4 regions of the Pseudomonas aestiva genome follow, and region 4 is predicted to be linked to each of the others. Evidence: predicted binding sites of a transcription regulator. Region 4 holds the regulator's gene; each other region holds the start of a gene.
The links. The regulator sigma-54, encoded in region 4, starts transcription at its own class of promoters, with help from an activator protein. The targets are predictions, from matches to a motif close to ANTGGCATNNANNTTGCTNT.
Positions count from the first base shown of each region.

Region 1: the regulator sigma-54 is predicted to act here: its motif matches at 3,352-3,371, upstream of flgB (flagellar basal body rod protein FlgB).
Region 2: the regulator sigma-54 is predicted to act here: its motif matches at 1,667-1,686, upstream of flhA (flagellar biosynthesis protein FlhA).
Region 3: the regulator sigma-54 is predicted to act here: its motif matches at 3,923-3,942, upstream of AABM56_RS14600 (circularly permuted type 2 ATP-grasp protein).

Region 1 is NZ_CP150916.1:3,375,726-3,382,881, reverse strand. It holds gene cheR (protein-glutamate O-methyltransferase CheR) at 1-559, shown strand, start outside; gene AABM56_RS15685 (STY4528 family pathogenicity island replication protein) at 840-1,898, opposite strand; gene AABM56_RS15680 (hypothetical protein) at 2,406-2,675, shown strand; gene flgB (flagellar basal body rod protein FlgB) at 3,405-3,827, shown strand; gene flgC (flagellar basal body rod protein FlgC) at 3,830-4,267, shown strand; gene AABM56_RS15665 (flagellar hook assembly protein FlgD) at 4,280-4,990, shown strand; gene flgE (flagellar hook protein FlgE) at 5,017-6,366, shown strand; gene AABM56_RS15655 (flagellar basal body rod protein FlgF) at 6,536-7,156, shown strand, end outside.
Region 2 is NZ_CP150916.1:3,286,634-3,293,789, reverse strand. It holds gene flhB (flagellar biosynthesis protein FlhB) at 1-1,001, shown strand, start outside; gene sodC (superoxide dismutase family protein) at 994-1,521, opposite strand; gene flhA (flagellar biosynthesis protein FlhA) at 1,771-3,873, shown strand; gene flhF (flagellar biosynthesis protein FlhF) at 3,884-5,215, shown strand; gene fleN (flagellar synthesis regulator FleN) at 5,308-6,138, shown strand; gene fliA (RNA polymerase sigma factor FliA) at 6,135-6,875, shown strand; gene AABM56_RS15255 (chemotaxis response regulator CheY) at 6,963-7,156, shown strand, end outside.
Region 3 is NZ_CP150916.1:3,139,324-3,146,479, forward strand. It holds gene AABM56_RS14585 (proteasome-type protease) at 1-573, opposite strand, end outside; gene AABM56_RS14590 (transglutaminase family protein) at 671-1,471, opposite strand; gene AABM56_RS14595 (alpha-E domain-containing protein) at 1,468-2,421, opposite strand; gene AABM56_RS14600 (circularly permuted type 2 ATP-grasp protein) at 2,484-3,893, opposite strand; gene AABM56_RS14605 (ribonuclease E inhibitor RraB) at 4,151-4,492, opposite strand; gene speE (polyamine aminopropyltransferase) at 4,596-5,447, opposite strand; gene AABM56_RS14615 (PLD nuclease N-terminal domain-containing protein) at 5,544-5,759, opposite strand; gene mtnC (acireductone synthase) at 5,862-6,548, opposite strand; gene AABM56_RS14625 (acireductone dioxygenase) at 6,545-7,096, opposite strand; gene AABM56_RS14630 (methylthioribulose 1-phosphate dehydratase) at 7,093-7,156, opposite strand, start outside.
Region 4 is NZ_CP150916.1:1,351,354-1,358,509, forward strand. It holds gene rapZ (RNase adapter RapZ) at 23-877, opposite strand; gene ptsN (PTS IIA-like nitrogen regulatory protein PtsN) at 879-1,343, opposite strand; gene raiA (ribosome-associated translation inhibitor RaiA) at 1,362-1,670, opposite strand; gene AABM56_RS06230 (RNA polymerase factor sigma-54) at 1,762-3,261, opposite strand; gene lptB (LPS export ABC transporter ATP-binding protein) at 3,364-4,092, opposite strand; gene lptA (lipopolysaccharide transport periplasmic protein LptA) at 4,089-4,631, opposite strand; gene lptC (LPS export ABC transporter periplasmic protein LptC) at 4,618-5,190, opposite strand; gene AABM56_RS06250 (KpsF/GutQ family sugar-phosphate isomerase) at 5,273-6,247, opposite strand; gene AABM56_RS06255 (ATP-binding cassette domain-containing protein) at 6,452-7,156, shown strand, end outside.

The DNA.
Region 1 (7,156 bases), 2.0 Mb from region 4:
CCTCTTGCCGGAGTTGACCAAGAACACCTTCGGCCAGCGCCTGCGGGTCTGGTCGGCGGCCTGCTCTTCGGGTCAGGAACCCTATTCACTGTCCATGACCATGGACGAATTCGAGCGCAGCGCGGCGGGGCAGGGGCGTGGCGGTATGCAAATCGTGGCGACCGACCTCTCCGGCGCCATTCTCACCGCGGCCAAGTCGGGTGAGTACGATTCGCTGGCGATCGGTCGAGGGCTATCCCAGGAGCGCTTGCAGCGCTACTTTGACGTGCTCCAGCCGAATCGCTGGGCGGTTAAGCCGGCGATTCGCAGCCGTATCGAATTCCGCGCGCTAAATCTGCTGGACAGCTACGCCAGCCTCGGCAAATTCGACATGGTGTTCTGCCGCAATGTGCTGATCTACTTCTCCGCTGAAGTGAAGAAGGACATCCTCACGCGCATTCACGGTACCCTCAAGCCGGGCGGTTATCTGTTCCTGGGCGCCTCCGAGGCCCTCAACGGCCTGCCGGATCTCTACCAGATGGTGCAGTGCAATCCGGGCATCATCTACAAGGCCAAGTAAGCATTCGATAGAGGGTGGCAAAGCTGGATTTCAGCACATGGTCTTCGCGGTACTTTGCAGCTCTGTGTGCTATCTAGCTGTAATTGGTTCCTAGTACTAACCGTACCCATCCAAGCGACTGCTGTTGCTCGGCTTTAAACATTCCGGTTGGTATGCACGGTGCTGCGTTGGCTTTTATCGTCCACGCAACTTGCCGGCATGCTGTACAACCTGAGCACAGCCTAGTCTCAGCCACGCCTATACCTGCCGGGGGTGATAGGTCTTAAGTTCCTCTCCGCGTTCAGCCTGATTCGTTGCATCGCACGGGCATGTTGAGCATCTTGCGAAGCGTCGCAATGTGGTTTTCGGCAATCTCGGGCGTTGAGCGCTTTGCGGGGGCTACTCGATGTGCCGGGCGGGGACGATGGTCCATGCCGAGGTCTCTGTTCGCCACGGTCTGCATTGCCGGCCTGTCTCGCAGTGCATAAGGCCGGAAACCTCCCGACTGCGCTCGTCTGATCAAGCCAAAGGCATAGGCCACTACGTCGCGTATGCCGCCGCTACGGTGTCTGGCCTCCAGTTCTGCCAACACCTGCTGACGCTGCTCCAGCGCCAACTCATCAAGTCCAGTTAGAAGCTCTTGCAACTGCTTTTCATCAACTCCCGCAAGACAGGATGGAAGCGGAGTGCTGCCCTCTGTGCTTTCGAGCTCTGAAGGGTACGTACGTACTTTATACGTCTTACTACTGTACGTACTGTATTGGCCAATGGGTTCGTCGTGGACTTCGTTGGTCTGTGACAGACCAGTTTGGCCTATGCCAGACCCCATCTGTACCGCCTCGGAGCTAGAGCTCCCGAGGTCATCAGGGCTAGCCTGCCCATCGTCACTGCGCTGCTTTTGCTCGAACGCATGATTGAGATGCTGCGCAATCCGGTGGATCGGATGGCCCGTCTCGTGAAGGCACGCGTGCAATAGGCCGGCAAGCGTCTGGTCGGCAGTGCATGCTCGATCAAACGCTAAGGCACGCTCATGCACCCTGTAGCGCTCGCTCATCACCTTGCCCGTCATGGGGTCACGCTGTACACCGAGCAGAGTGATCCAACCCGTCAGGCGTAGCACCTTCAGCACACGTCGTGCCGTCTCATAGCCCGCCCGTTGTCCTAACGGCGTGGTGCTGAGATAGCGTCGAAGCTGGCTCAGACTCGTAAGCGAACTCACACCGTCTGCATCACTGAGCATGCGTAAGACCTGCCACCCGTTGCGCTCCAGCGGCGTCAGCCGCGGATCTACCAGCAGTGCGATTGGCGTCGTGAACCAGTTAGTCGATGCGTAGCGCTTGTGCGTGCAATAGTTTCCCATTTGCTCTCCCCCTACGAAGGCCGTTCGGCTGTCAGCGAGTCTCGTGGGGGCTGGATTGGTCTGTCCCAGAACAATCTGATTTGGCCCGTTACCGTATTTCTGTTGCGTACCAAATGGTCTGCTGTAGACCAACCTAGATGAGTCATAGGTAGCGAGCGTCGTCACGGGTTGCTAGGGCGCGTTCCAAAACGGTAAATTTGCATTGTCGTGGTCAATCCCACGACCGGGTGTGACAACCCGATTCGTTCGAGGCGCGGTAGCGCTGTAGCTAGACCACATCTGTTGTTTTCTATGGCGGGCCGTGTGGGGCAGGCTTTTGCCTGGCCGGTTGCCTCGGACGCCGGTTTGTCACCCCCTCACGGTCCGCCTCCCATCACCGAGTGACAACGGCGGGTGGCGGCTCCTTAATCGTCTGAGGAGCAGTTAAAATGCCTGTATCTCCTTTTAAGCCCGAGCTCCGCCTTGGCGCTACCTGTATGCCATCTACCTCTACAACGGAGGTTTGCTATGGCTGAGAAGAATCCCTCTATCGTCCCGTTCCCCAGCAAGCCAATCACGCTCGACCAAATGGATCTTTCCACTCGATCTATCGATGCCGATGCGGATCTTCGTGCCTCAATGCTAGGTGACCTGCTAATTCAGCTGGCAGAGCGCCACTCCGGTCATCCTGAAGAGCTGCGGCTAAAGGTTGCCTGCAATATCGCTCAGGAGCTGCTGGGCGAGATGGTTACCCTTTATCGTCGTGCTCTATCCGATGCGCGCCACAACAACTCTTGAGACAGACGTAATGTTCAACTGGCTTTGGACATCGGTTTAGGTCCTTTCCCGGCAATGGCGGGCGATAGCCTGCCATTGCCTTACTGTCAGTTGGGCGGCTGGCGCAAGACGCTGTAGCGGTGACGTGGTTCGCGACGTGATGCTAGGCGCTATCGAACATGGCTTGGAGTTAGGCGACTTTCGTTAACGGCGCAGTATCTGGCTGGTAATGAGTAGACCTATACCGCCAAACAGACTCATCTTTTGCGCAGCAGGTCGACCTGTTGCCTCTGATGAAAACGGCGTGTAGTCCCCAGGCAGCGGGATGGCGGAAAGCTTCGTGAAGACTAAGAAGGGCGGTTATATCCGCCACATGTCTAAGCTCGACCATGCAAAGACCCTAAGCAACCTGGCTATCGCTGTCAGGCATTGCGAGGGGTATCCGTACAACGCGTCGAATACCGATCGCTGCAGGATTTTAGGCGTTTGTGGCAGGCCGCAATTTGACGGGGCATTGGTCCGGTTCGATAGGGGAAAATCCACAGCATGTAGGTCTGGCTCCCGGTTTACCTTTTCTGCGCCAAAGTTTTGCCGCCCCCGATCCCGGGGCCGGCAAAGGCGGCGGAAAAACCTTGCCGCTTGCCGTCGTTCTGACTGCCGCGTTGCGCTAAACCCTTGATTTAAATGGATGCAAGAGACTGGCACGGGCCTTGCTAAATCGCTTGCAAGCCACGTCAAAGGTCTCTCGACATGAGCATCAGTTTCGACAAAGCACTCGGGTTGCACGAGCAGGCGCTGAACTTCCGTTCGCAACGCGCCGAGGTGTTGGGCAACAACATCGCCAATGCCGATACCCCGGGCTACAAGGCGCGGGATCTGGATTTCAGCGCCGTGATGGCAGAGCAGGCGGCCAAGAGCGCTCCGGGCGCTGCCGGCCACTATCAGCTGGAAACCACCAACAGCCGCCATATCGCCGCTGAAGGCTTCGACATGGGCATGGGCGATGCGGCCTTGAAGTATCGCATCCCCACTCAGCCCTCGGTGGACCAGAACACCGTGGATGCGCAGGTCGAGCAGGCCAACTACGCCGAAAACGCGATGAATTTCCAGGCCAGCTTCACCCTGCTCAATAGCAAGTTCAAGGGGCTGATGTCGGCCCTGCGCGGAGAGTAGCCATGTCCCTGAGTTCGCTGTTCAACATCGCCGGTAGCGGGATGAGCGCCCAGAACGTTCGCCTCAACACCGTGGCCAGCAACATGGCCAACGCCGATTCCGTGTCTTCCAGCGTCGACCAGACCTACAAGGCGCGGCATCCGGTATTCGCCGCCCAGCTCAATGACGCCCAGGGCGGCGCCTCGTTGTTCGACAACCAGGGCCAGGCCGGGGTCGGGGTAGAGGTGAAGGGCATCGTCGAGGATCAGAGCGAGGTGCAGAAGCGCTATGAGCCCAACCACCCCATGGCGGACAAGGACGGCTACGTCTACTACCCCAACGTGAACGTGGTGGAGGAGATGGCCGACATGATTTCGGCCAGTCGCGCCTTCCAGACCAATGCGGAAATGATGAATACCGCCAAACAGATGATGCAGAAGGTACTGACCCTCGGTCAGTAAGGAACCGGCGCCATGTCCATAAGCACGACCAATTCAACCGCTCAGTCGGTGCTCGACAAGTACTCCGTCAACAAGACAGACGCTACCTCCGAGACCGCTAGCAGCGATGGCAAGAAAGGCGGCAAGCTCGGCAAGGACGAGTTCCTCAAGCTGATGGTCGCCCAGATGAACAACCAGAATCCGCTGGAGCCCCAGGGCAACGGCGAGTTCATCGCACAGCTGGCGCAGTTCAGTACCGTCGAGGGCATCACCAACCTCAACACCAGCGTCAGCTCGATCCTCTCCGGCAGTCAGTCTTCCCAGGCACTGCAGGCGTCCACCCTGGTGGGCCGCAAGGTGATCGTCGATACCGACAAGGTCAAGGTGGATACCAGTGCGGACTTCAAGGGTGCGCTCAACCTGACCGCGTCCAGTCCGAACGTCTGGGTCAATGTCTACAACGACGCGGGCAGTCAGGTGAATCGTCTGAACCTGGGGCAGCAATCCAGTGGCCTGGTGAATTTTACCTGGGATGGTACCGACGCCAGCGGCAAGAAGCTGGATGCCGGCACCTACCGCTTCGAGGCCCAGGCGAACGTGAACGACACCACCACGGCCATGAAGACCAGTCTGCCAGCCAACGTCGACAGTGTGACGCTCGGGCAGAACGGCGGCGAAATGACACTCAACCTTGCCGGCGTCGGCAGCATCGGCATCTCCAAAGTCCAGGCGGTCGGCCAGTAAGGCGCGGCACACGAGAGGAATCCAGCATGTCTTTCAATATCGGTTTGAGCGGCATCAAGGCCGCGTCCAGTGACCTCAACATCACCGGCAACAACATCGCCAACGCCAGCACCGTCGGCTTCAAGCAGTCGCGGGCGGAGTTCCAGGACCTCTATGCCGCCTCGGTTCTGGGCACCGGCAAGAATGCCCAGGGCAGCGGCGTGCTGCTCGGCAATGTCGGCCAGCTGTTCAACCAGGGCACCATCGATTCCACGCAGAACGCGCTGGACATGGGCATCAACGGCAACGGCTTCTTCGTCACCAGCAACAATGGCGCTATCCAGTACACCCGTGCCGGTTACTTCGGGACCGACAAGCAAGGCTTCATCGTCGACAACAACGGCTACAAGCTGCAGGGCTATACCACCAACGACCAGGGTCTGCTGCAGCCGGGCGTGCGCAGCGACCTGCGCATCGAGACCGCCAGCCAGGCGCCCAAGGCGTCCAGCTCGATCAAGCAAACGGTCAACCTGAACTCGACCCAGACGACGCCGACCACGACGCCGTTCAACCCGTCCGATCCGACCAGCTACAACTCCTCGACCTCGGTGAACATCTATGACAGCCAGGGCAACGCCCACGTCCTGTCGCAGTATTTCGTCAAGGGCGCGAACAACTCCTGGACCATGAACGTGCTGATCGACGGTCGCAATCCGGGCGACCCCACCAAGGAAGATGCGACCACCAAGGTCGCCACGCCCTACAGCGTGACCCTGCCGTTCACCAGCAGTGGTGCGCTCGACGGTGCCAATGTGGCCTCGACCGATCTCAAGCAGGTCAACAACGCCAGCACCAATGCCTTCGAGGGCGTGCTCAAGCTGGACAACTGGGTCCCGGCCATTTCCAACGGCGGTACCCCGGCGACCTGGGCCTCCAACGGCGCCGTGGCCAACCCGGCCGGCATCACCCTGGATATGCGTGGCTCGACCCAGTACAGCAGCGCCTTTGCCGTGACCAGCGTCAACCAGGACGGCTACACCACCGGCCAGTTGTCCGGCCTGGAGATCGACGATACCGGCCAGATCTTCGCGCGCTACACCAACGGTCAGTCCAAGGTGCAGGGCCAGGTCGTGCTGGCGAACTTCGCCAACGTCCAGGGCCTGACCCCCATGGGCAAGACCTCCTGGACCGAGTCTTCGGAGTCGGGTCAGCCGGTGGTCGGCACGCCGCGCTCCGGAACCCTGGGAGCCCTGCAGTCCGGGGCGCTGGAGGCGTCCAACGTGGACATCTCCACCGAGCTGGTCGACATGATCGTGGCGCAGCGCAACTACCAGGCGAACGCCAAGACCATCGAGACCGAGAACGCCATCACCCAGACCATCATCAACCTGCGTTGATGTCGTTTCTCTGACGGCTTGCCGCTCAGACGTCAGGAAAAGCCTCCCTCGGGAGGCTTTTCTATTCTCAAGTCCTTGATTCATATGTGTTTAAGTTTTCTGGAACGGGCCTTGCTATAGAACCTCCGAACGCAAGCTTGGCGGCAATCTGCCGCCGTCGGAGGATCAGATGGACAAGCTGCTGTACGTCGCCATGACCGGCGCCAGCCAGAACGAAATGGCTCAGCGCGCCCATGCCAACAACCTGGCCAACGTCTCGACCTCGGGATTCCGCAAGGATCTCGAACAGGCGCGCTCGATGCAGGTGTTCGGCGAAACCATGCCGTCGCGCGTCTATTCCATGAGCGAGCGGCCGGCGACCGACTTCACTCCCGGTGCGCTGCAGGAAACCGGGCGTGACCTGGACGTGGCCATCCAGGGGCCGGGCTTCGTCGCGGTCCAGGATCCCTCCGGCAAGGAGGCCTATGTCCGCACCTCCAGCCTGCAGATCGATCCCCTCGGCATGCTGCGGACCGGCAGCGGCTTGCCGGTGCTCGGCAATGGCGGACCCATCGCCGTGCCGCCCGCTTCCAAGGTGGAAATCGGTCAGGACGGCAGCATCACCGTGCGCGGCTCTGGTCAGGCGGCCAACGCCCTGGCCCAGGTCGACCGCATCAAGCTGGTCAATCCCGACACCAAGCAGATGGAAAAGGGGCTCGACGGCCTGCTGCACATGAAGCAGGGCCAGGCCGCGCCGCCCATGGATGCCAACGTGTCCCTGGTGTCCGGCTTCGTCGAGTCGAGCAACGTC
Region 2 (7,156 bases), 1.9 Mb from region 4:
GCGCCTTTCTCGGCGGCAAGCTGCTGGAGGTGATGCGCAGCAACTTCTCCCTGCGGCGGGAAGAGGTCATGGACGAGCGCTTCATGGGCACCTTCCTGCTGGCCTCGGGCAAGGCGGCGATGATCGGCATGCTGCCGATGATCGCCCTGGTGGTGATCGCCGCCATCATTGGTCATATCGCCCTGGGCGGCTTCCTGTTTTCCGGCAAGGTGCTGGCGCCCAAGCCGAGCCGGATGAATCCCATGTCCGGCATCGCCCGGATGTTTTCCAAGCATTCCCTGGTGGAACTGCTCAAGGCGCTGGGCAAGTTCTTCATCATCCTGGGCGTGTCGGTGATGGTGCTGATGAGCGAACGCACGGCGCTGCTGCAGATCGCCAAGCTGCCGACCGAACAGGCGCTGCTGCACAGCATGCAGGTGGTGGGGCATGCCACCCTGCTGCTGGCCCTGGGGCTGCTGATCATCGCCGCGGTGGACGTGCCTTTCCAGATCCTCAGCAATCGCAAGAAGCTGATGATGACCAAGCAGGAGATCAAGGACGAGTACAAGGACAGCGAGGGCAAGCCCGAGGTCAAGGGCAAGATTCGCCAGATGCAGCGGCAGATGGCGCAGCGGCGGATGATGGCCGAGGTGCCCAACGCCGATGTGGTCATCACCAACCCGACCCACTTCGCCGTGGCGCTCAAGTACGATGCGGCCAAGGGTGGGGCGCCGGTGCTGGTGGCCAAGGGCAGCGATTTCACCGCGTTGAAGATCCGCGAGATCGCCCAGCAGCATCAGGTCTCGCTGCTGGAGTCGCCGGGGCTGGCGCGGGCGGTGTACTTCTCCACCGAAGTGGACCAGGAGATTCCGGCCGGTCTCTACGTCGCCGTGGCCCAGGTCCTGGCCTATGTCTATCAGCTCAGGCAATTCCGCGCCGGACGCGGGCGCAAGCCCAAGCTGTCCGATCTGCCCATCCCGCCGGATCTCCTGCGGGATGAGGAGGGGAAGGCGCCTACTTGATGACGCCGCAGGCGACGCGCGCGCCGCCACCGCCCAGCGGCTTGGGCTGGTCGGCGTAGTTGTCGCCACCGGCATGCACCATCAGTGCATGGCCCTTGAGCTCTTCGAGGCGCTTCAGGCGCGGCGCCAGCACCGGCTGGGTGGCCTGGCCGTCGGCGGTCACATAGAGCGCCGGCAATTCGCCCAGGTGGCCGTCGTCCGACCAGGGCGCGCTGTGCTTGCCGGTGTTGCGCGGATCCAGATGGCCGCCCGCGGCGCCACCTGCGGTCAGGGTGCCATTCACCTCGGCCGCGCCGCAGTTGGGCTTGGTATGGACATGGAAGCCATGGATGCCGGGCTCCAGGCCCTTGAGATCGGGCGTGAAGACCAGGCCGTACTTGGAACGGGTCACCTGTACGCTACCGACGCTTTCGCCCACACCGTCGGTCGTGACCTTGTTCAGCGGGATCGTCAGGGATTCGGCCGCCTGGGCGGTTCCGACCAGGCAGGTAGCCAACAGCGTCGCGGTCCAGATTCTCATGATGATGTTCCTCGGATAGGCGCGCTAGCGCAGGTCCCTAGACAGACTCATGGCCGCCGCCCGCGGTTCAGCCGACGATTCCGGCGATCCGTAACCAGTCCTGTATCACCCCCGGGAAAACCTCGCTGATTCAAGGTCTTGAGCAGTTGGCCCGGAGCTTGCTCAAGCCCCTGCGAACAGTGCGCTGCGTCAACTTTCCGTGACGCCGGCACCGGCAAGCGAGGAATGGGTGTGAAAGTCGACAAATCCATGATGATGGGCAACATGCGCGGTCTGGCTCGCGGCAACCTGGGCGTGCCGCTGGCCGTCCTGGCGATGCTCGCCATGATGACGCTGCCGATGCCGCCTTTCCTGCTGGACGTGCTGTTCACCTTCAACATCGCCCTGTCGATCGTGGTCCTGCTGGTCAGCGTCTACGCCCTGCGGCCGCTGGACTTCGCGGTCTTCCCGACCATCCTGCTGGTGTCGACCCTGCTGCGCCTGGCGCTGAACGTGGCCTCGAGCCGCGTCGTGCTGCTGCACGGCCAGGACGGCCACGATGCCGCGGGCAAGGTCATCCAGGCCTTCGGCGAGGTGGTGGTCGGCGGCAACTACGTGGTCGGTGCGGTGGTGTTCGCCATCCTCATGATCATCAACTTCGTGGTGGTGACCAAGGGTGCCGGCCGTATCTCCGAGGTGTCGGCGCGTTTCACCCTGGACGCCATGCCCGGCAAGCAGATGGCCATCGACGCCGACCTCAATGCCGGCATAATCGACCAGGTCGAAGCCAAGAAGCGTCGGACCGAAGTGGGCCAGGAAGCCGACTTCTACGGGTCGATGGACGGTGCCAGCAAATTCGTCCGCGGTGACGCCGTCGCCGGTCTGCTGATCCTCTTCATCAACCTCATCGGCGGCATGGCCATCGGCATGGCCCAGCACGGTCTGCCGTTCGGCGAAGCGGCGCGCATCTACGCCCTGCTGACCATCGGTGACGGCCTGGTCGCCCAGGTCCCTTCGCTGCTGCTGTCGGTCGCCGCTGCCATCATGGTGACCCGGGTGTCCTCGGCGGAGGACATGGGCCAGCAGGTCAATCGTCAGATGTTCGCCTCGCCCAAGGCGCTGGCAGTCTCGGCCTTCATCATCATCGCCATGGGCCTGGTCCCGGGCATGCCGCACCTGCCGTTCCTCGGCCTGGGCGGTGGCGCCGCCGCCGGTGCCTGGCTGATCTACAAGCGCCAGCGCCAGGCCAAGCAGACCGCCGAGGTGGAAGCCAAGAAGCAGCAGGACCTGGCCCCCGTACAGCGTCCGGCCGAGGCCAAGGAGCTGGGCTGGGATGACGTGACCCCGGTGGACATGGTCGGTCTGGAAGTCGGCTACCGGCTGATCCCCATGGTCGATCGCAACCAGGGTGGCCAGCTGCTGGCGCGGATCAAGGGCGTGCGCAAGAAGCTGTCCCAGGACCTCGGCTTCCTCATGCCGTCGGTGCACATCCGCGACAACCTTGACCTGCTGCCCAACGCCTATCGTCTGACTTTGATGGGCGTCAGTGTGGCCGAGGCCGAGATCTATCCGGATCGCGAACTGGCCATCAACCCCGGTCAGGTCTACGGCTCCCTCAACGGCGTCGCCGCCAAGGATCCGGCATTCGGTCTGGAGGCCGTCTGGATCGACGTCACCCAGCGCGACCAGGCCCAATCCCTCGGCTACACCGTGGTCGATGCCAGCACCGTGGTTGCCACGCACCTCAATCAGGTGCTCTTCAAGCACGCCCACGAGCTGATCGGTCACGAGGAAGTCCAGCAATTGCTGCAGGTGCTGGCCAAGAGTTCGCCCAAGCTGGCCGAGGAACTGGTGCCCGGCATCGTCTCCCTCTCGACCCTGCTCAAGATCCTCCAGCAGCTGCTGCAGGAGCAGGTACCGGTCCGCGACATCCGTACCATCGCCGAAGCCATCGCCAACGTCGGGCCGCGGAGTCAAGATCCCGCCGCCATCGCGGGTGCCGTGCGGGTCGCCCTGTCCCGCGCGATCGTCCAGAACATCGTGGGAATGGAGCCTGAGCTGCCTGTTATCACCCTTGAGCCAAGGTTGGAACAGATGTTGCTAAGTAGTATGCAGAAGGCCGGTCAAGGCGCCGAGGACGGCATGTTCCTCGAGCCTGGCATGGCTGAAAAACTGCAGCGTTCCCTTATCGAGGCAGCGCAGCGTCAGGAAATGATGGGTAAGCCAGTGGTGCTGCTGGTGGCCGGTGCGATCCGCGGGATGATGTCCCGCTTCGCCCGGATGGCGGCACCGAACATGAGTGTACTGGCCTACCAGGAAATTCCGGACAACAAGCAGGTCACCATCGTCGCTACCGTTGGCCAGAATGGCTGAGGTCTAGATCATGCAAGTCAAACGTTTCTTCGCTGCCGATATGCGTCAAGCCATGAAGTTGGTACGCGACGAGCTGGGCCCGGATGCCGCCATCCTCAGCAACCGCCGGGTCGCCGGCGGGGTCGAGCTGACCGCGGCGCTGGACTACCAGGCTCCGGCACCGGCCGCGCCCAACGCGGAGCTGCAGGCGGAGTTGCGCAAGACCCATGCGAAGATCGCCCAGGCCCATGCCGACCTCAGCATCCGCGCCCCGGGCGTGCCCTCGGCCGCGCCGAAGGACAAGCAGCTGCTGGGCGCCATCAGCGCCGCCGACAGCCGTCGCGAGCCGGTGATCGCCCCGCCACGTGCCCCTCAGCCCACCGCCGCCGCTGCGCCTGCCGCCAGTGCCGCGCCGGAAGACCGCCGCGCCCTGGAAGCCATGCGCAGCGAACTCAGTGGCCTGCGTGAACTGCTGGAAGTCCAGCTTGGCTCCATGGCCTGGACCCAGGTGCAGTCCACCCGTCCGCAACAGGCCGGCCTCTGGCGCCGTCTGCAGCGCATGGGCCTGCCCGCCGATCTGGCTCGCCACCTGCTCGACAGCGTCGCCAAGATCCAGGACCCGCGGCATGCCTGGCGCATGCTGCTGGCCAATTTCGCCCAGCTGGCCAAGACCACCGACGCCAAGATCCTGGAGGAGGGCGGTGTTGTCGCCTTCGTCGGTCCGGCCGGCATGGGCAAGACCACCACCCTGGCCAAGCTCGCCGCCAACTACGTGCTCAAGTACGGCCCCCAGAGTCTGGCGCTGGTCAGCATGGACAGCTTCCGCATCGGTGCCCAGGAGCAGATCAAGACCCTCGGCCGCATCCTCGACGTGCCGGTCACCCTGGTCGATCCCGGCCAGTCCCTGGCCCAGGCGCTGGCACCCCTGGCGCGCAAGCGCCTGGTGCTGATCGACACCGCGGGCATGCCCGCCAATGATCCGGCGCTCAAGGTGCAGCTCGAAGCCCTGGCCAACCGCCAGTTGAAGATTCGCAATTATCTGGTACTGGGTGTCACCAGCCAGAGCCAGGTGCTCAAGGCGGCCTACCACAGCTATCGGCGCTGCGGCCTGAGCGGCTGCGTGCTGACCAAGCTGGACGAAGCCGCCAGCCTCGGCGAAGCCCTGGGCCTGGCCATCAGCCAGCGTCTGCCGGTGGCCTATATCGCCGACGGCCCGCGTATCCCGGACGACCTGCATCCGGCCCGCAGCCACCAGCTGGTGAGCCGTGCGGTGAGCCTGCAGGCCTCCGAGGAGCCGAGCGAAGAAACCATGGCCGGCATGCTTGCCGGCCTGTATCAAGGCAATGCCCGCCGCGCCGGTTAGCGCAGACGAACGGTAGTGGTGCATTGCATGCCTGGGCACGCCAAATGCACTTAGTCTAAAGTGTGACGGATTTCAATCAAAGGTATCAGGCAATGGGTAGCATGCATCCCGTCCAAGTCATAGCGGTCACGGGCGGTAAAGGCGGTGTCGGCAAGACCAATGTGTCGGTCAACCTGGCCTTGGCCCTGGCCGATATCGGGCGGCGCGTCATGCTGCTCGACGCCGACCTGGGCCTCGCCAACATCGACGTTCTGCTCGGCCTGTCGCCCAAGCGCACCCTGGCCGACGTCATCTCCGGCGAGTGCGAGCTGCGCGACGTGCTGCTGCACGGCCCGGGCGGCATCCGCATCGTTCCGGCGGCCTCGGGCACCCAGGCGATGGTCAATCTGACGCCGGCCCAGCACGCCGGTCTGATCCAGGCCTTCAGCGACATCAGCGAGAACCTCGATGTGCTCATCGTCGATACCGCTGCCGGCATCGGCGACCAGGTGGTCAGCTTCGTTCGCGCCGCCCAAGAAGTCCTGGTGGTGGTGTGCGACGAGCCCACCTCCATCACCGATGCCTACGCCCTGATCAAGCTGCTCAATCGCGACCATGGCGTCACCCGTTTCCGGGTTCTGGCGAACATGGCGCTGACGCCCCAGGAAGGTCGCAATCTCTTTGCTAAGCTGACCAAGGTGACCGACAGATTCCTGGATGTCGCCCTGCAGTATGTGGGCGCCATTCCGTTCGACGAGGCGGTGCGCAAAGCCGTACAGAAACAGCGCCCCGTGTTCGAAGCCTTTCCGCGTGCCAAGGCCTCGCTGGCCTTCCGTGCGGTAGCTCAGAGAGTCGATGGCTGGCCGTTGCCCGCCAATCCGCGCGGCCATCTCGAGTTCTTTGTCGAGCGCCTTGTGCAACCAGCCATCGGTACCCACGCATGACAGCATCCAGCGGGCTTCGCATGTACAGCAAAACCTCGGAACGTACCCAGCAGGAGCAACTCATCAACCGCTACGCGCCGTTGGTGAAACGCATCGCCTACCACCTCCTGGCGCGTCTGCCGGCCAGCGTGCAGGTCGAGGACCTGATGCAGGCCGGCATGATCGGTCTGCTGGAGGCCTCGCGCAAATATGACGCCGGCAAGGGCGCCAGCTTCGAGACCTACGCCGGCATCCGCATCCGCGGCGCCATGCTCGACGAGGTCCGCAAGGGCGACTGGGCGCCGCGCTCGGTGCACCGCAACACGCGCATGGTCACCGACGCCATTCGCGCCGTGGAAGCGCGCACGGGTCGCGACGCTAAAGATTCCGAAGTCGCGGCCGAACTTAAATTGAGTCTGGATGAGTACTACGGCATCCTTGGCGACACCATGGGGAGTCGCCTGTTCAGTTTCGACGACCTCATGGAGGGTGGTGAGCATGGGCTCGAGGAGAGCGGTTCGCATGAACTCGAACCCGGTCGCGGTCTGGAAGACGAGCGCTTCCGCAAGGCCCTGGCCGACGCCATCGCCAATCTTCCGGAGCGTGAACGTCTGGTGCTCTCGCTGTATTACGACGAGGAACTCAACCTCAAGGAAATCGGCGAGGTGCTGGGCGTGAGCGAGTCACGCGTCTGCCAACTTCACAGTCAATGCGCGGCACGCCTGCGGGCGCGGCTGGCGGAATGGCGTTCGCGTTAACCGGCTGGTACTCAGGCTACTACGATTGCTTAGGCGCGCCTTGCGGCGTGTGTGCGGATTAGGACGGAGGTCGACTTGGACAAGAACATGAAAATCCTCATCGTGGATGATTTTTCCACGATGAGACGCATCATCAAGAATTTGCTGCGCGATCTGGGATTCACCAATACCGCCGAAGCAGACGACGGCAACACCGCCCTGCCGATGTTGCAGAGCGGCAACTTCGATTTTCTCGTCACCGACTGGAACATGCCCGGCATGACCGGCATCGACCTGCTGCG
Region 3 (7,156 bases), 1.8 Mb from region 4:
TAGCCCGACCGACAGATTGCTGCGAATGGTGGCGTCGTAGGACAGCAGTGCGCAGCGCAGGGCCTCCTCCAGTGGCGTCGCGAAGGTCAGCGCCCGATCCAGGATGGGCTTGCCGTATTTGCTCTCGCCGATCTGGAAGTAAGGCGTGTCCTCGGTGGCACTGATGAAGTTGCCATGAGGATAGAGATTGAACAGCTCCGGCGCCGCGCCGCGGATCTGCCCACCCAGCAGAAAGGAACAGCTCAGATCCAGGCCGTGCCCCTGGGGTGCATCCTCGGCGTCGCGTTGCAGGACTTCCCGTAGGGTCTGCCCCAGCAGCCGGGCGGCGTCGTACAGGGTGGGCACCCCGTGGGGGTTGTCCCGCTCGCTGTCCAGCCGTTGCCGGAGCAGACTCACGACCGCCTGGGAGGTGGCCAGGTTGCCCGCTGACTGGATGGCGATCAGGCGCTCGCCGGGGATCCGGAACAGATGCAGCTTGCGGAAGGTAGCGATGTTGTCGACTCCGGCATTGGTGCGGGAGTCGGCGACAAATACCAGGCCATCTTGCAGTTTCATGGCGACGCAATAGGTCATGCGAACCTCGGGTGATGGAACGGTCGACGCAACAGACGCGCCCCCAAAAGAAAAGACGGCCCGTGGCCGCCTTCTCGTCTGCTGTGGGCAGCGCTGATTATTGCTGTTGCTGCGCCTGCTGCAAGGGCTCGACCAGCACCTTGGCCTCCATGTGCTCCACCCCGCCACCGCGGCGCATGCCGCGCACCGGACAGGCATCCAGGTAGTCCAGGCCGATGGCCAGGCGCAGGTGCCGCTCCGGTCGGATCAGACGATTGGTGACGTCGTAGCTGTACCAGGCGCCGTCGTGCCAGGCTTCCGCCCAGGCATGGCTGGAAAGGTGCGCGCTGTCGTCGGTGCACAGATAGCCAGACACATAGCGTGCCGGGATGCCCAGGCTGCGGGCGCAGGCCAGGAAGGCATGGGCATGGTCCTGACAGACCCCGGCCCCCTTGGCGAAGGCCTGGGCGGCATTGCCGTCCACCTCGGTGGAGCCGGGCACATAGGTCATGCGCTCGTGCAAATGCTCCATCAGCTGGATCAGGGTGGCGCGATCCCGGCGACCGTCGCAGACCTCGCGGGCGAAGGCGGTAAGCGCCTCGTCGGCCTCGGTCAGCCGGGTCTGACGCAGAAAGGGAAAGGCCGAGGCCTGGCAGGGTTCCGCCTCGAAGGTCTCGTCGATCTCCACCTGGCCGCTGGCGGTGATGGTGATGGCGTCGTGCGGGGTGTCCAGGGTCAGCACATGGAGAATGTTGCCGAAGGGATCGCGCTGCGCGAGCGCCGGGCGCGGCAGTGCCAGCTCCCAGCTGAGAATCTTCTGTCGCGCGTCGTCCTGTGGCGTGAGACGCAGGTACTGGATGCTGGCGCGGACCAGGTCGGCGTAGCGATACAGGGTTTCGTGATGGATCGCGAGTCTCATACGATCTCCAGGTAAGCGGTGTTGATGCCACTGCCGAGTTGGCGGACGTGGACGATGAAATCGCCGATCCAGGCATGCAGGCCTTCTTCGAGCACCTCGTCGATGCTGGTGTAGCGCAGTCTTGCCTCCAGACCTGCCGCCAGGCGCTTGGCCTCGCGACCGTTCTCGCCGGGCAGACTGACCAGCACCCGGTGCAGCTCGATCACGCAGGCCAGCAGCGAGCGCGGCAGGTCTTCCTGCAACAGCAGCAGCTCGGCGCCGTTGCGCACGTTGAGGGCATCGCGATAGAGCTCGGTATAGGCCTCGAAGGCGCTCAGGGCGCGCAGCAGGGCGCTCCACTGATAGAAGCCGCGGGCGGAGGCATCGCTGATGGCTTCCGCTTCCTCTTCGCCGAGCACCTGGTAGCGAGCGTCGAGCATGCGCAGGGTGTTGTCGGCGCGTTCGACGAAGGTACCCAGGCGGATGAAGCGATAGGCGTCGTTTCGCATGATGGTGCCGACGGTGGCGCCACGGAAAAGGTGGGAACGCTCCTTCACCCACTCGCAGAAACGGCTGATGCCGAAGCGGATCAGGCCGGTAACGGCGATCTCGCGCATCTCCAGCCAGGTGGAGTTGACGTTCTCCCACATGTCGGCGGTGATGCGCCCACGCACCGCGTGGGCATTGCTGCGCGCAGCCTGCAGACAGCAATAGATGCTGCCGGGGTTGCGCTCGTCCAGGGCGAAGAAGTGCAGCAGGCGCTCGGGGTGCAGGGCCCCGTGCTTTTCCCGGTAGTCATCCAGGGTGCCGGTGATGAGCAGTGGCATGGCCAGTTCATCCAGGCCTCCGCCCTGCCCGCTCTGCGGCATCATCGACAGCGAATAGCTGACGTCCAGCATCCGCGCGAGATTCTCGGCGCGCTCCAGGTTGCGGGACATCCAGTACAGATCGGCAGCGGTACGACTCAACATGGTGGGGTCGCCTTTCAAAGGTCCTTGCGGGGCCGCCGGAGCGGCCGCTGTTCTGTGGCGATCTAGTCCTGGACCACCCAGGTGTCCTTGGTGCCGCCGCCCTGGGAGGAATTCACCACCAGCGAGCCTTCGCGCAGGGCGACCCGGGTCAGGCCACCGGGCACCAGACGCGTCTTGCGCCCGGACAGCACGAAGGGCCGCAGGTCGATGTGGCGCGGTGCGATGCCGTTCTCGACAAAGGTCGGGCAGGTGGACAGCGACAGAGTCGGCTGGGCGATGTAGGCACTGGGGTTGGCCTTGAGCCGCGCGCGGAAGGCTTCGATCTCCAGGCTGCTGGCGGTGGGGCCGACCAGCATGCCGTAGCCGCCGGAACCATGGACTTCCTTGACCACCAGCTCGGGCAGGTTGGCCAGCACATGGGACAGTTCTTCCGGCTTGCGGCACTGCCAGGTGGGCACGTTATAGAGGATGGGTTCTTCGCTGAGATAGAAGCGGATCATCTCCGGCACATAGGGATAGATCGACTTGTCGTCGGCCACCCCGGTACCTATGGCATTGGCCAGGATGACATTGCCGGCGCGATAGGCGGCGAGCAGACCGGGCACGCCGAGCATGGAATCGGGATTGAAGGCCAGCGGGTCGAGGAAGGCGTCGTCGAGACGCCGATAGATGACATCGACCTTGCGGAAGCCAGAGGTGGTACGCATGAACACCTGCTCGTCGCGCACCAGCAGATCGGCACCCTCCACCAGCTCCACGCCCATCTCGCGCGCGAGGAAGGCGTGTTCGAAATAGGCGCTGTTGAAACGACCCGGGGTAAGGACCACCACCGTGGGGTTGTTGACCGGGGTGGAGCTGCGCAGGGTATCGAGCAGGATGTTCGGATAGTGGTCGATGGGCGCGATGCGCTCCAGGGTGAACAGCTCGGGAAACAGCCGCATCATCATCTTGCGGTTTTCGAGCATGTAGGAGACACCGCTGGGGGTGCGCAGGTTGTCTTCCAGCACGTAGTAGGCGCCATCGCCATCTCGTACCAGATCGACCCCGGCGATATGGGCGTAGATGCCATTGGGCAGGTCCAGCCCCTGCATGGCCAGCTGATACTGGTCGTTGGCCAGCACCTGCTCGGCGGGAATGACCCCGGCCTTGATGATGCGCTGGTCATGATAGAGGTCGTGCAGAAAGAGATTCAGCGCCTGAACACGCTGGATGCAACCGCGTTCGATGATCTGCCATTCGCTGGCGGGAATGGCGCGCGGCAGGGCGTCGAAGGGAATCAGGCGTTCCGTGCCCTGTTCGTCGCCATAGAGGGTGAAGGTGATCCCGGCGCGATGGAACAGCAGATCGGCTTCACGCCGCCGCTGGGCCAGGAGTTCCGGGGGTGTCTCGCTCAGCCACTGGGCATAGCGACCATAATGCGGTCGGCATTGCGCCTGGACGTCATACATCTCGTTATACAGTTGGCGGCTCATGCCGATCTCCTTGTCACCCACGGTGCAGCTTCGCAAGCCGCGTGCCAGCGCCAGAGCCTTCAAGATCAAGCCCTTGCGCGGCTGCGAGTCGCACGATGCACCAAACCCAGGCACGTAAGCGTGCGCATGCACCGCAACGTCTCCGTCATGACCCTAAGACGGTGCGCTGCGCGGAAAGTGCGATGATTGAGGGGCCGAGCGGTAACCGGAGATGAGACAGGCACCCCGTCTGGGATGCCGCCTCGGGACGTGCAGGATCAGGCGGAGCTGCGGCTGACTTCCTGGGTGACGCCCCAGCCATCGAGCTGACCGCCAAGAGGCGCCACCACCGCCTCGAGATCGCTTTCGAAATCATCGATGGTGGCGTGGGTGGCGAACATCACCTTGCTGACCTGCAGATGCCAGCCGCCCTCTTCATGGGGGAGCACCTGGGCGTTGAGGGATTCGCCGTGAAACTGGTCCGCAGCGATGCGGGCCTTGCCTTCATCGGCGAATATGGCGAAGAAATCGATGGGATGGAAGCGAGCGAAATCGAAGCCGCCCTCCTTCATCCGCTGCAGCAGGTTCAAGCTCACATCATCGGCAAACGACAAGGACATAGGACTTCCCTCCTCTGGTTCGGATGATCGTCTCGCTGGACGTCGCTACCGACGCCTGGCGAGTCGCGGCTGAGAACTCGAACGGTGCAGCGACCGCCAGGGCTTACGCCTTGCCGATGGTCTCCAGCACGTATCGAGGTAGAGCAAAGGCTGCGGCATGCAGCTCCGGAGTGTAATAACGGGTCTGGATGCCTGTATCACTGTAGCGCTGCGCCAGGGTTTCGGCATTCTGCCGACGCAAGGTCGAGTCCTTGCTACCCCAGGCCAGGGTCATGACGCCCCCTATGTAAGTAGGCACCGCCGACAGATAAAAGTGCCAATCGGCGAACAGCCCGGACATGCGGCTGGCAGTGGTCTTGACCTCGTCCAGTTGCAGGAACGGAGTACCGTTCTGGGCCACCATCACGCCGCCGTCGTTCAGACAACGATGGCAGGCCTGATAGAAGTTCTCCGAAAAGAGAACCTCGGCCGGTCCGATGGGATCGGTGGAGTCGGAGATGATGACGTCGTAGCGTTCGGTGGTATTGGCGACGAAATTCATGCCGTCGTCGATCACCACCTTCAGCCGCGGGTCGTCGAAGGCGCCTGCCGAGTGACCGGGGAAGTGCTCCTTGCACATCGCCACCACCGAGCCATCGATCTCGACCATGGTGATGTGCTCGACACCCCGGTGCTTGGCCACTTCGCGCAGGATGCCACCGTCGCCACCGCCGATGATGAGCACCCGCCTGGGCGCCGGATGGGCCAGCAGGGGGACGTGGGTGAGCATCTCGTGATAGATGAATTCGTCGGCCTCGGTGGTCTGGATGACGCCATCCAGGGCCATGACCTTGCCCAGCACGGCGTTCTGGAAGATCACCAGGTGCTGATGCTCGGTGCGCACCTCGTGCAGCATGCGCTCGACGGTGAATCGCTGACCGTAGCCGTCGTAGAGGGTTTCCAGGTAGTCGCTCATGTCGATCTCCGCAGGTGGCTGGCCGAGACAGACAATGCCCGGCCAAAAGCCGGGCATTGTAAGAGCTGGATGTGACAGGCTCCAGCGTTGTGCTGGCTAGCCCTTGTGCGTGGGTGCCGTGGCCGAGCGATTGCCGCGGGGTCCGGCGGCAGCCCAGGCGATCAGGCCGATCACCGGCAGCACGATGATGAGCACCGTCCAGCCGATCTTGGCGTTGCTGGTGCTGTCACTGCGGATGACGTTGACGATGGCCCAGATGTCGAGCAGGAAGACGATGAAGCCCAGTACACCGCCGATGGTGGAATTGATCATGTCGCGACTCCCGTTGCGAGGACACAGGTCTCGTCAATTGGGACTGGCGATGAGGGCGTCGAGTTCGGCCGGCTCGCTTGGCAGCGAGGCCGGCCGTGGGCTTCAGGTGAGTCCGGCGAGATCGATGTCGGCAAAGGACGCCACGCACGGATGATCGCCCAGCTGGCCACCGGCACGTACCAGCCCGCAGGTCGGCAGACCGGCCTGGCGCGCGGCATCCAGCTCTTCCACCACATCGGAGAGGAACAGCAGTTCCGCCGGCGCGTGGGTGGTGGCCGAGGCGATGCGCGCATAGGACGCGGCGTCGCGCTTGCCGCCGGTCAGGGTATCGAAATACCCGGAAAACAAAGGCGTGAGATCGCCGTGCTCGGAGCAGCCGAAGATCAGCTTCTGCGCCTGGATCGATCCGGAGGAATAGACGTACAGCGGCAGCCCCGCCGCGTGCCACTGGCGCAGGGCCTGGACGGCGTCGGGATAGACGTGGCCCTTGAGGGTGCCGGCGCGATAGCCCTGCTCCCATACCTGACCCTGCAGCGCCTTGAGCGGTGTGGCCTTGCGGTCGGTGGCGATCCATTCCAGCAGGATGGCGATCACCCGCTCCACGTCGGCGTCCAGCTCGCCGGCTTCGGCGCGCACGGCATCGAGTTGCTCGGCCACCGCCGGCTCTCCGGCATGGGCGCGCACAAGGGCCGGCAGGTGCTCACGGGCATAGGGAAAGAGCACGTCGAAGACGAAGCTGACGGCGCTGGTGGTACCTTCGATATCGGTGAGGATGGCCTTGATCGTCACGCCTCTACCTCCAGGCGCGGGAAGCGCCGGGCGATGTCGACGCCGGTGAAGTGGGCGACCCAGCCATCGGGATTGTCGAACAGGCGGATGGCGACGAAGGACGGCGACTCGCTCATGTCGAACCAGTGCGGCGTACCGGCCGGCACCGAGATGAGGTCGTCCTTCTCGCAGAGCACGGCATAGACCTGGTCGTCGATGTGCAGGGTGAAGAGGCCCTGACCGGCGACGAAGAAGCGCACCTCGTCCTCGTTATGGCGATGCTCTTCGAGGAACTTGGCGCGCAGCGCCTCCTTCTGCGGATGCTCGGGATGCATGCTGATGACGTCGACGGTCTGGTAGCCGCGCTCCTGGATGAGACGATCGATCTCCGGCCGGTAGGCGGCGATCACCTCCTCCTGGCTGGCGCCCGGCGCCACCGGGGCGGTGGCCTGCCAGCGCTCGAAACGCACCCCGACCTCGGCCAGGGTGGCGGCGATGTGGTCGCCATCGCTGATCACCTTCAGCGGCTGGCGCGGTTCGGCATCGTGGTAGACGGTCAGTCGGCTCATGGACGCAGGCTCCGGGTCTTGAGTTCGCATTCGAAGAGGAATTCGAAGGCTTCCACGTGG
Region 4 (7,156 bases):
CCTTGTCGAAACAAAACGGGCGTCAGAGATCGCGGTGACGAATCTGGACGTTCTTGAGCAGGTCTTTGAGTTCGCGACCCAGGCGATCGGCCAGATAGACCGAACGGTGGTGACCACCGGTACAGCCAATGGCCACGGTCACATAGGACCTGTTGTTGGCGGCAAAACGCGGCAGCCACTTCACCAGGTAATCGCGGATGTCATTGTACAGGGTCTCTACCTCGGGCTGTTGCTCGAGATAGTCGCGTACCGGCGCATCCAGTCCGGAAAAGTCGCGCAGGTCCGGTTTCCAGTAGGGATTGGGCAGGAAGCGCACATCGAACACCATGTCCGCGTCCACCGGCAGCCCGCGCTTGAAGCCAAAGGATTCCACCAGGTAGGCGGTACCGGGCTCCGGCGCGTTCAGCAGGCGCAACTTGAGGATGTCACGCAGCTGATAGAGATTCAGGTGGGTGGTGTCGATCTTCAGGTCGGACAGGTCGGCGATGGGCGACAGCAGCACCTGCTCGTCATGGATAGCTTCGGCCAGGGACCTTTCCTGGTTCGACAGCGGATGCCGGCGGCGCGTCTCGGAAAAGCGCTTGAGCAGCGCCTGGTCATCGGCATCCAGGTAGAGGACGTCGCATCGGATGTTGCGACTGCGCACCTGTTCGAGCAATTCGGGAAAGCGTTGCAACTGACTGGGCAGGTTGCGCGCATCGATGGATAGGGCGACCTTGGGCTGGGGGCGCTCCATGTCGGTCAGCGCATGCTGGGCCAGATCGGGCAGCAGACTGGCCGGCAGGTTGTCGATGCAATAGAAGCCATTGTCCTCAAGCACGTTGAGCGCCGTACTCTTGCCCGACCCGGAACGTCCGCTCACGATGATGAGGTGCATGTCAGTGTCCGCTCTGGGCCTCGACGACGATCTGATAGAGCGCCTGGCTATCCCTGGCCTTGCGCAGCCGCTCGCGGATGTCGGCGCGATCGAGGATGCCGGCGATCTGGCGCAGCAGGGTGAGGTGCTGCTCGGTGGCGGCTTCTGGGACCAGCAGGACGAACACCAGGTCTACCGGAGCGCCGTCCAGGGAATCGAAGTCCACCGGTTGCTGCAGGTGGAAGAGCACGCACAGCGGTTGTTGCAGACCCGCCAGGCGGCAGTGGGGAATGGCAATGCCATTGCCGAAACCGGTCGAGCCCAGGCGCTCGCGCGCCATCAGGCATTCATGGATGTGCGCCGCGTCGTGGCCGGGCAGTTCCTGCGCGGCCAGTTCGGCAATGCGTTCCAGTACAGCGGCTTTGCTGCCACCCGGCGCACCCGTCTGGGTGCGGCCGGGGGTCAGGATGTTTTCGAGTCTGATCATAAAGCGGCGATCGAAACCTCAGCGGACGCCGACGCCCTGCTGGCGTTCGATCGATTTTTCCTTGTGTTTAATCAGTTGACGGTCGAGCTTGTCGGCCAGGAGATCGATGGCGGCATACATGTCGTCGTGCTCGGCATTGGCAACCACCGCGGCGCCGGCGACGTGCAGGGTGGCTTCGGCTTTCTGCTTGAGCTTGTCCACTTCCAGGATGACCTGGACGTTGGTGATACGGTCGAAGTGCCGTTCGAGGCGGGCGAGTTTCTCGCCGATGTAGTCACGCAGGGCTTCTGTCACTTCAAGCTGATGGCCACTGATGTTGACTTGCATACCGCTTCTCCTTATTGCCGGGCTGCGATCGGCGAAGCTGCTCGCCGACATGACAAGGATCGAACGAAGCACGGTCACACATCAGGACGCGTCAGATGAGACGCTTGCGTTCGCTGGACGGAGCGATACCCAGGGATTCCCGATACTTAGCCACCGTGCGACGAGCGACTTGTATACCTTGCGATTCCAGTAAACCAGCGATCTTGCTGTCACTCAACGGCTTTTTCGCGTTTTCCGCCGCCACCAATTTCTTGATGATCGCGCGGATCGCGGTGGAGGAGCATTCGCCCCCCTCGGCGGTGCTGACGTGGCTGGAGAAGAAATACTTGAGTTCGTAGATGCCACGCGGGGTGTGCATGAACTTCTGGGTGGTCACCCGGGAGATGGTCGACTCATGCATGCCCACCGCCTCGGCGATGTCATGCAGGACCAGCGGCTTCATCGCCTCTTCACCGTATTCGAGAAAACCGCGCTGGTGCTCGACGATCTGGGTCGCCACCTTCATCAGGGTCTCGTTGCGGCTCTGCAGGCTCTTGATGAACCAGCGCGCTTCCTGCAGCTGGTTGCGCATGTAGGTGTTGTCGGCGCTGCTGTCGGCGCGCTTGACGAAGCCGGCGTACTGGGGATTGACCCGCAGACGCGGCACGGCTTCCTGATTGAGCTCCACCAGCCAGCGCTCGTTGTGCTTGCGGACGATGACGTCCGGCACCACGTATTCGGCTTCGCCGGATTCGATCTGCGAGCCGGGGCGCGGATGCAGGGTCTGGATCAGTTCGATGACGGGCTTGAGCTCGTCTTCCTTGATCTTCATGCGCCGCATCAGCTGCGCATAGTCGCGGCTGCCGAGCAGATCGAGATAGTCACTGACCAGGCGCCTGGCCTCGCCGAGCAGGGGGAGATTGGCCGGTAGCTGGGCCAGCTGGATCAGCAGGCATTCGCGCAGATTGCGGGCGGCGACGCCGGCCGGCTCGAATTGCTGGACGCGTCTGAGCACCACCTCGACTTCATCGAGATCGACTTCCAGCTCGGGATCCAGCGAGGCATGGATGTCTTCGAGGCTTTCCTGCAGATAGCCGTCGGTGTCGATGCCGTCGATGATCGCCACGGCGATCAGGCGATCGAGATCCGACATGGGCGCCAGGTTGAGTTGCCAGAGCAGGTGGGTCTGCAGGCTCTCGCCCGCCGAGGTGCGGGTGGTGAAGTCCCACTCGTCGTCGTCATTGCTGGGCAGGCTGCTGGCGCTGGTCTGGTAGATGTCTTCCCAGGCGGTATCGACCGGCAGCTCGCTGTCGCTGGGAATACGCTCGCTCCATTCGGAGTCGTCGGCCATCTCGTTGACGGCGACCGAGGTTTCCTTGAAGGTGGTTTCCAGGTTGCCCGCGCCCGAGCTCTCATCGCCTTCGCTCGAGGCTTCGCTCTGGTCGAAGTCTTCACCTTCTTCCTGGCGTTCCAGCATCGGATTGGATTCCAGGGCTTCCTGGATTTCCTGCTGCAAGTCGAGCGTCGAGAGCTGAAGCAGACGTATGGCTTGTTGCAGCTGCGGCGTCATCGTCAGCTGCTGGCCCATCTTGAGGACTAGCGATGGTTTCATGGCTGCGGAAATACACCTTGTCTACCGACGCGAACAGCGCCACCGAACCTCGCGAACCCTGCGAGCGTTAGCAAATTATATGCCTTGTTTCCCCGGGTTTGCCTAGAGGCGGAATTCGTGGCCCAGATAGACTTCCTTGACCAGATCGTTGGCGAGGACTTCCTCGGCGGTACCCTCGGCGATGAGCTGGCCGTCGTTGACGATGTAGGCCGTTTCGCAGATGGTCAGGGTTTCCCGGACATTGTGGTCGGTGATGAGCACACCGATGCCCTTGGCCTTGAGGTGGCGAATGATCTGCTTGATGTCGCCCACCGAGATGGGGTCCACGCCAGCGAAGGGTTCGTCCAGCAGGATGAACTTGGGTGCGGTGGCCAGGGCGCGAGCGATCTCGACGCGACGTCTTTCGCCACCCGACAGGCTCATGCCGCGATTGTCGCGGATATGGGTGATGTGGAATTCCTGCAGCAGGCTTTCCAGTTCGCGCAGGCGACCGGCCTTGTCCAGATCCTTGCGGGTTTCCAGGATGCCGAGGATGTTGTCGGCCACGGTCAGCTTGCGAAAGATCGAGGCTTCCTGCGGCAGGTAGCCGATCCCGGCGCGGGCCCGGCCATGCATGGGCAGGGCGGTGACATCCTGATCGTCGATCAGCACGCGACCCTGATCGGCCTTGACCAGGCCGACGATCATGTAGAAACAGGTGGTCTTGCCGGCGCCGTTCGGACCGAGCAGGCCGACGATCTGGCCGCTGTCGATGCTGACGCTGACGTCGCGAACGACCTGACGACCCTTGTAGCTCTTGGCCAGATGCTGGGCTTTGAGCGTGACCGTCATTGTCCCTGCCCCGACTGCTGCTGATCCTTGGGCTGGATGACCATGTCGATGCGCGGCCGCGGCGTGGTGACCTTGCTACCGTTGGCGCGCCCGGCGTTGACGATCTGGCGCTGGGTATCATAGACGATCTTCTCGCCTTCGAAGGTGTTGCCCTGTTGGACCACCTTGGCCTGGTCGATCAGGATGATGCGATTTTCCTGGGCGAAATACTGGATCGTCAGACCATAGGCCTTGACGATGTCCTTGTCCGCCGAAGGCTTCTGCTCGTAGTAGGCCGGTTTGCCCACTGCGGTGGCGACCTTGATGTTGCCCTGATTGTCCTGGGTCAAGGTCACCGTGTTGCCGGTGATCTTCATGCTGCCCTGGGTGATGACCACGTCTCCGCGGTACACGGCCACGCCCTGCTTGTCGTCGAGCTCGGCGCTGTCGGCCTGCACGCGGATCGGCTGGGTGCGATCGGTCGGCAGGGCCCAAGCCGCGGCACTGCCAAAGGTGGCGCCGAGGGTGAACAGGAAGGGGAGGGTTTTAACGAACCTCATGCTGGCCTCTTACGTTGGACAGCAGGAGCATTCTGCCGTCTTCTAGATACGCTTTCATGCCATTGGCCGTGGTCACCCCATTGGCGGCCTCGATTCTAACGGCTTGCTCGGTTTGCGCATATTGTTTGTCAGGAAAGACGGTCATGCGGGTGGTGGTCAACACCACCGGGCGGCCTTTTTCATCGGTACGCTCGACGCGCACGTCATCGATCAGCTCCGCCTGACTGCCACCGGGGGCGACCTCGGCGCGGGCACTGCGAATGTGCCAGGGATAGTCGGTGCCGCGAAAGGCCAGCATGTCGGGCCGGGTCACCAGGGTGACGTCGGTCGCCTTGACGTGTTCGCTGCGCTCCGCCTTGAGTTCGTACTGGATCTTGCCGTCCAGGCGATACTGGATCGTCCGGGTATTGAGGGCATAGCCGTCGATGGCGCTGTCTTGCGGGGTCGACGAGGCCGGAGCATCGACGAAGCGCTGCGGCAGGATGTTCCAGTAGCCGATCGCGATGAGCGCGGCGGCGATCAGGACCAACAGCACGGGGCGGCGCAAGCTGCGAAACATGAGGGTACCTGTGGTGGGCCGCACCAGGGGCGGCGGGTTGAACACGAGATTGCGGCGTATTAGTCGGGCAGTATAACCCGGCCTACAGCACCCCGGCGCGTAGCAGGTCACCCATGTTGAGGGCGCCGATCGGCCGGTGCTCGTCATCGATCACCACCAGCGCGTTGATCTTGTGCTCTTCCATGATCTTCAGCGCCTCGGCGGCGAGCATCTGCGCCCTGGCGGTTCGACCTCCGCGGGTCATCACGGTTGCGATCGCCGTGGTGCGCACGTCGATGCCGCGATCCAGGGCGCGACGCAGATCGCCGTCGGTGAAGATGCCGGCCAGACGACCATCGGTGCCGAGCACGCTGGTCATGCCCAGTCCCTTGCGCGACATCTCCAGCAGGGCATCGGAAACCAGGGTGTCTTCGCTGACCTGCGGCAGGTCGACGCCGGCATGCATGACGTTTTCCACCTTCAGCAGCAGGCGCCGACCCAGGGCGCCGCCCGGATGGGAAAAGGCGAAATCCTCGGCGGTGAAGCCACGGGCCTCGAGCAGGGCGATGGCCAGGGCGTCGCCCAGCACCAGGGCTACGGTGGTGGAGGAGGTGGGTGCCAGATTGAGCGGGCAGGCCTCGGTGGCGACGCTGGTATCCAGGTTGACGTCCGCAGCTTTTGCCAGCGGCGAGGCGGGATTGCCGGCGAAGCTGATCAGCGGGACGCCGAGGCGCTTGATCAGCGGCAGCAGGGTCAGGATCTCGCTGGAGGTGCCCGACTGGGAGATGGCGATGATGACGTCATCGCGGGTGATCATGCCCATGTCGCCATGGCTGGCTTCGGCCGGGTGTACGAAGAAGGCCGGACTGCCGGTGCTGGCCAGGGTCGCGGCGATCTTGTTGCCGACATGCCCGGATTTGCCCATGCCCAGGACCACGATGCGCCCACGGCAGGCGAGCAGGTGGCGACAGGCGGCGGCAAAGCTTTCGTCGATGCGTTCGCCCAGGGCGGCCACGGCCGCTCGCTCTACATCTATGGTGCGCTTGGCGGAAGCGATGAAATCTATTGAGTCGGGCATGGGTCAGAAGGCAGGTGACGGGACAATCGGAAATTATATGCGCAAAGCCGCGACACTCAGCAACGCCGCCCGCAGTTCAGGAGTCACATCGGCAACGAATGCTATAGTGCCGCCCTTTTGCCGGGGTCGCCGAACGCGAGAGCCGCGTGCCCTGAAGCGGCGGAGCGGCGTCTCCCTGCACAGAGTTGAACCTTAGGAGTCTCGATGACCGTCGATAGCCCGTACGCCGTGGAGCTAAAGGGCGTTTCCTTCAAGCGCGGCACGCGTCTCATCTACGACCGGGTCGATATCCGCATCCCGCGGGGCAAGGTCACCGGGATCATGGGACCGTCCGGCAGTGGCAAGACCACCCTGTTGCGCCTCATCGCCGCCCAGTTGCGACCGAGCAGTGGCGAGATCTGGGTCAATGGCGCCAACCTGCCGCAGTTGTCCCGGGGTGAGCTGTTCGACATGCGCCGGCAGATGGGCGTGCTGTTCCAGAGCGGCGCGCTGTTCACCGATCTCGATGTGTTCGAGAACGTGGCCTTTCCACTGCGGGTGCACACCAAGCTGCCCGAAGAGATGATCCGCGACATCGTCCTGCTCAAGCTGCAGGCGGTGGGCCTGCGCGGTGCCGTCGAGCTGATGCCGGACGAGCTGTCCGGCGGCATGAAGCGCCGGGTCGCCCTGGCGCGGGCCATCGCCCTGGATCCGCAGATCCTCATGTACGACGAGCCCTTCGTCGGCCAGGACCCCATTGCCATGGGCGTGCTGGTACGGCTCATCCGCCTGCTCAACCAGGCGCTCGGGCTGACCAGCATCGTGGTCTCCCACGACCTGGCCGAGACGGCCAGCATCGCCGACTACCTCTATGTGGTCGGCGATACCAAGGTGCTCGGGCAGGGCACGCCGAAGGAGCTGCGCGAATCG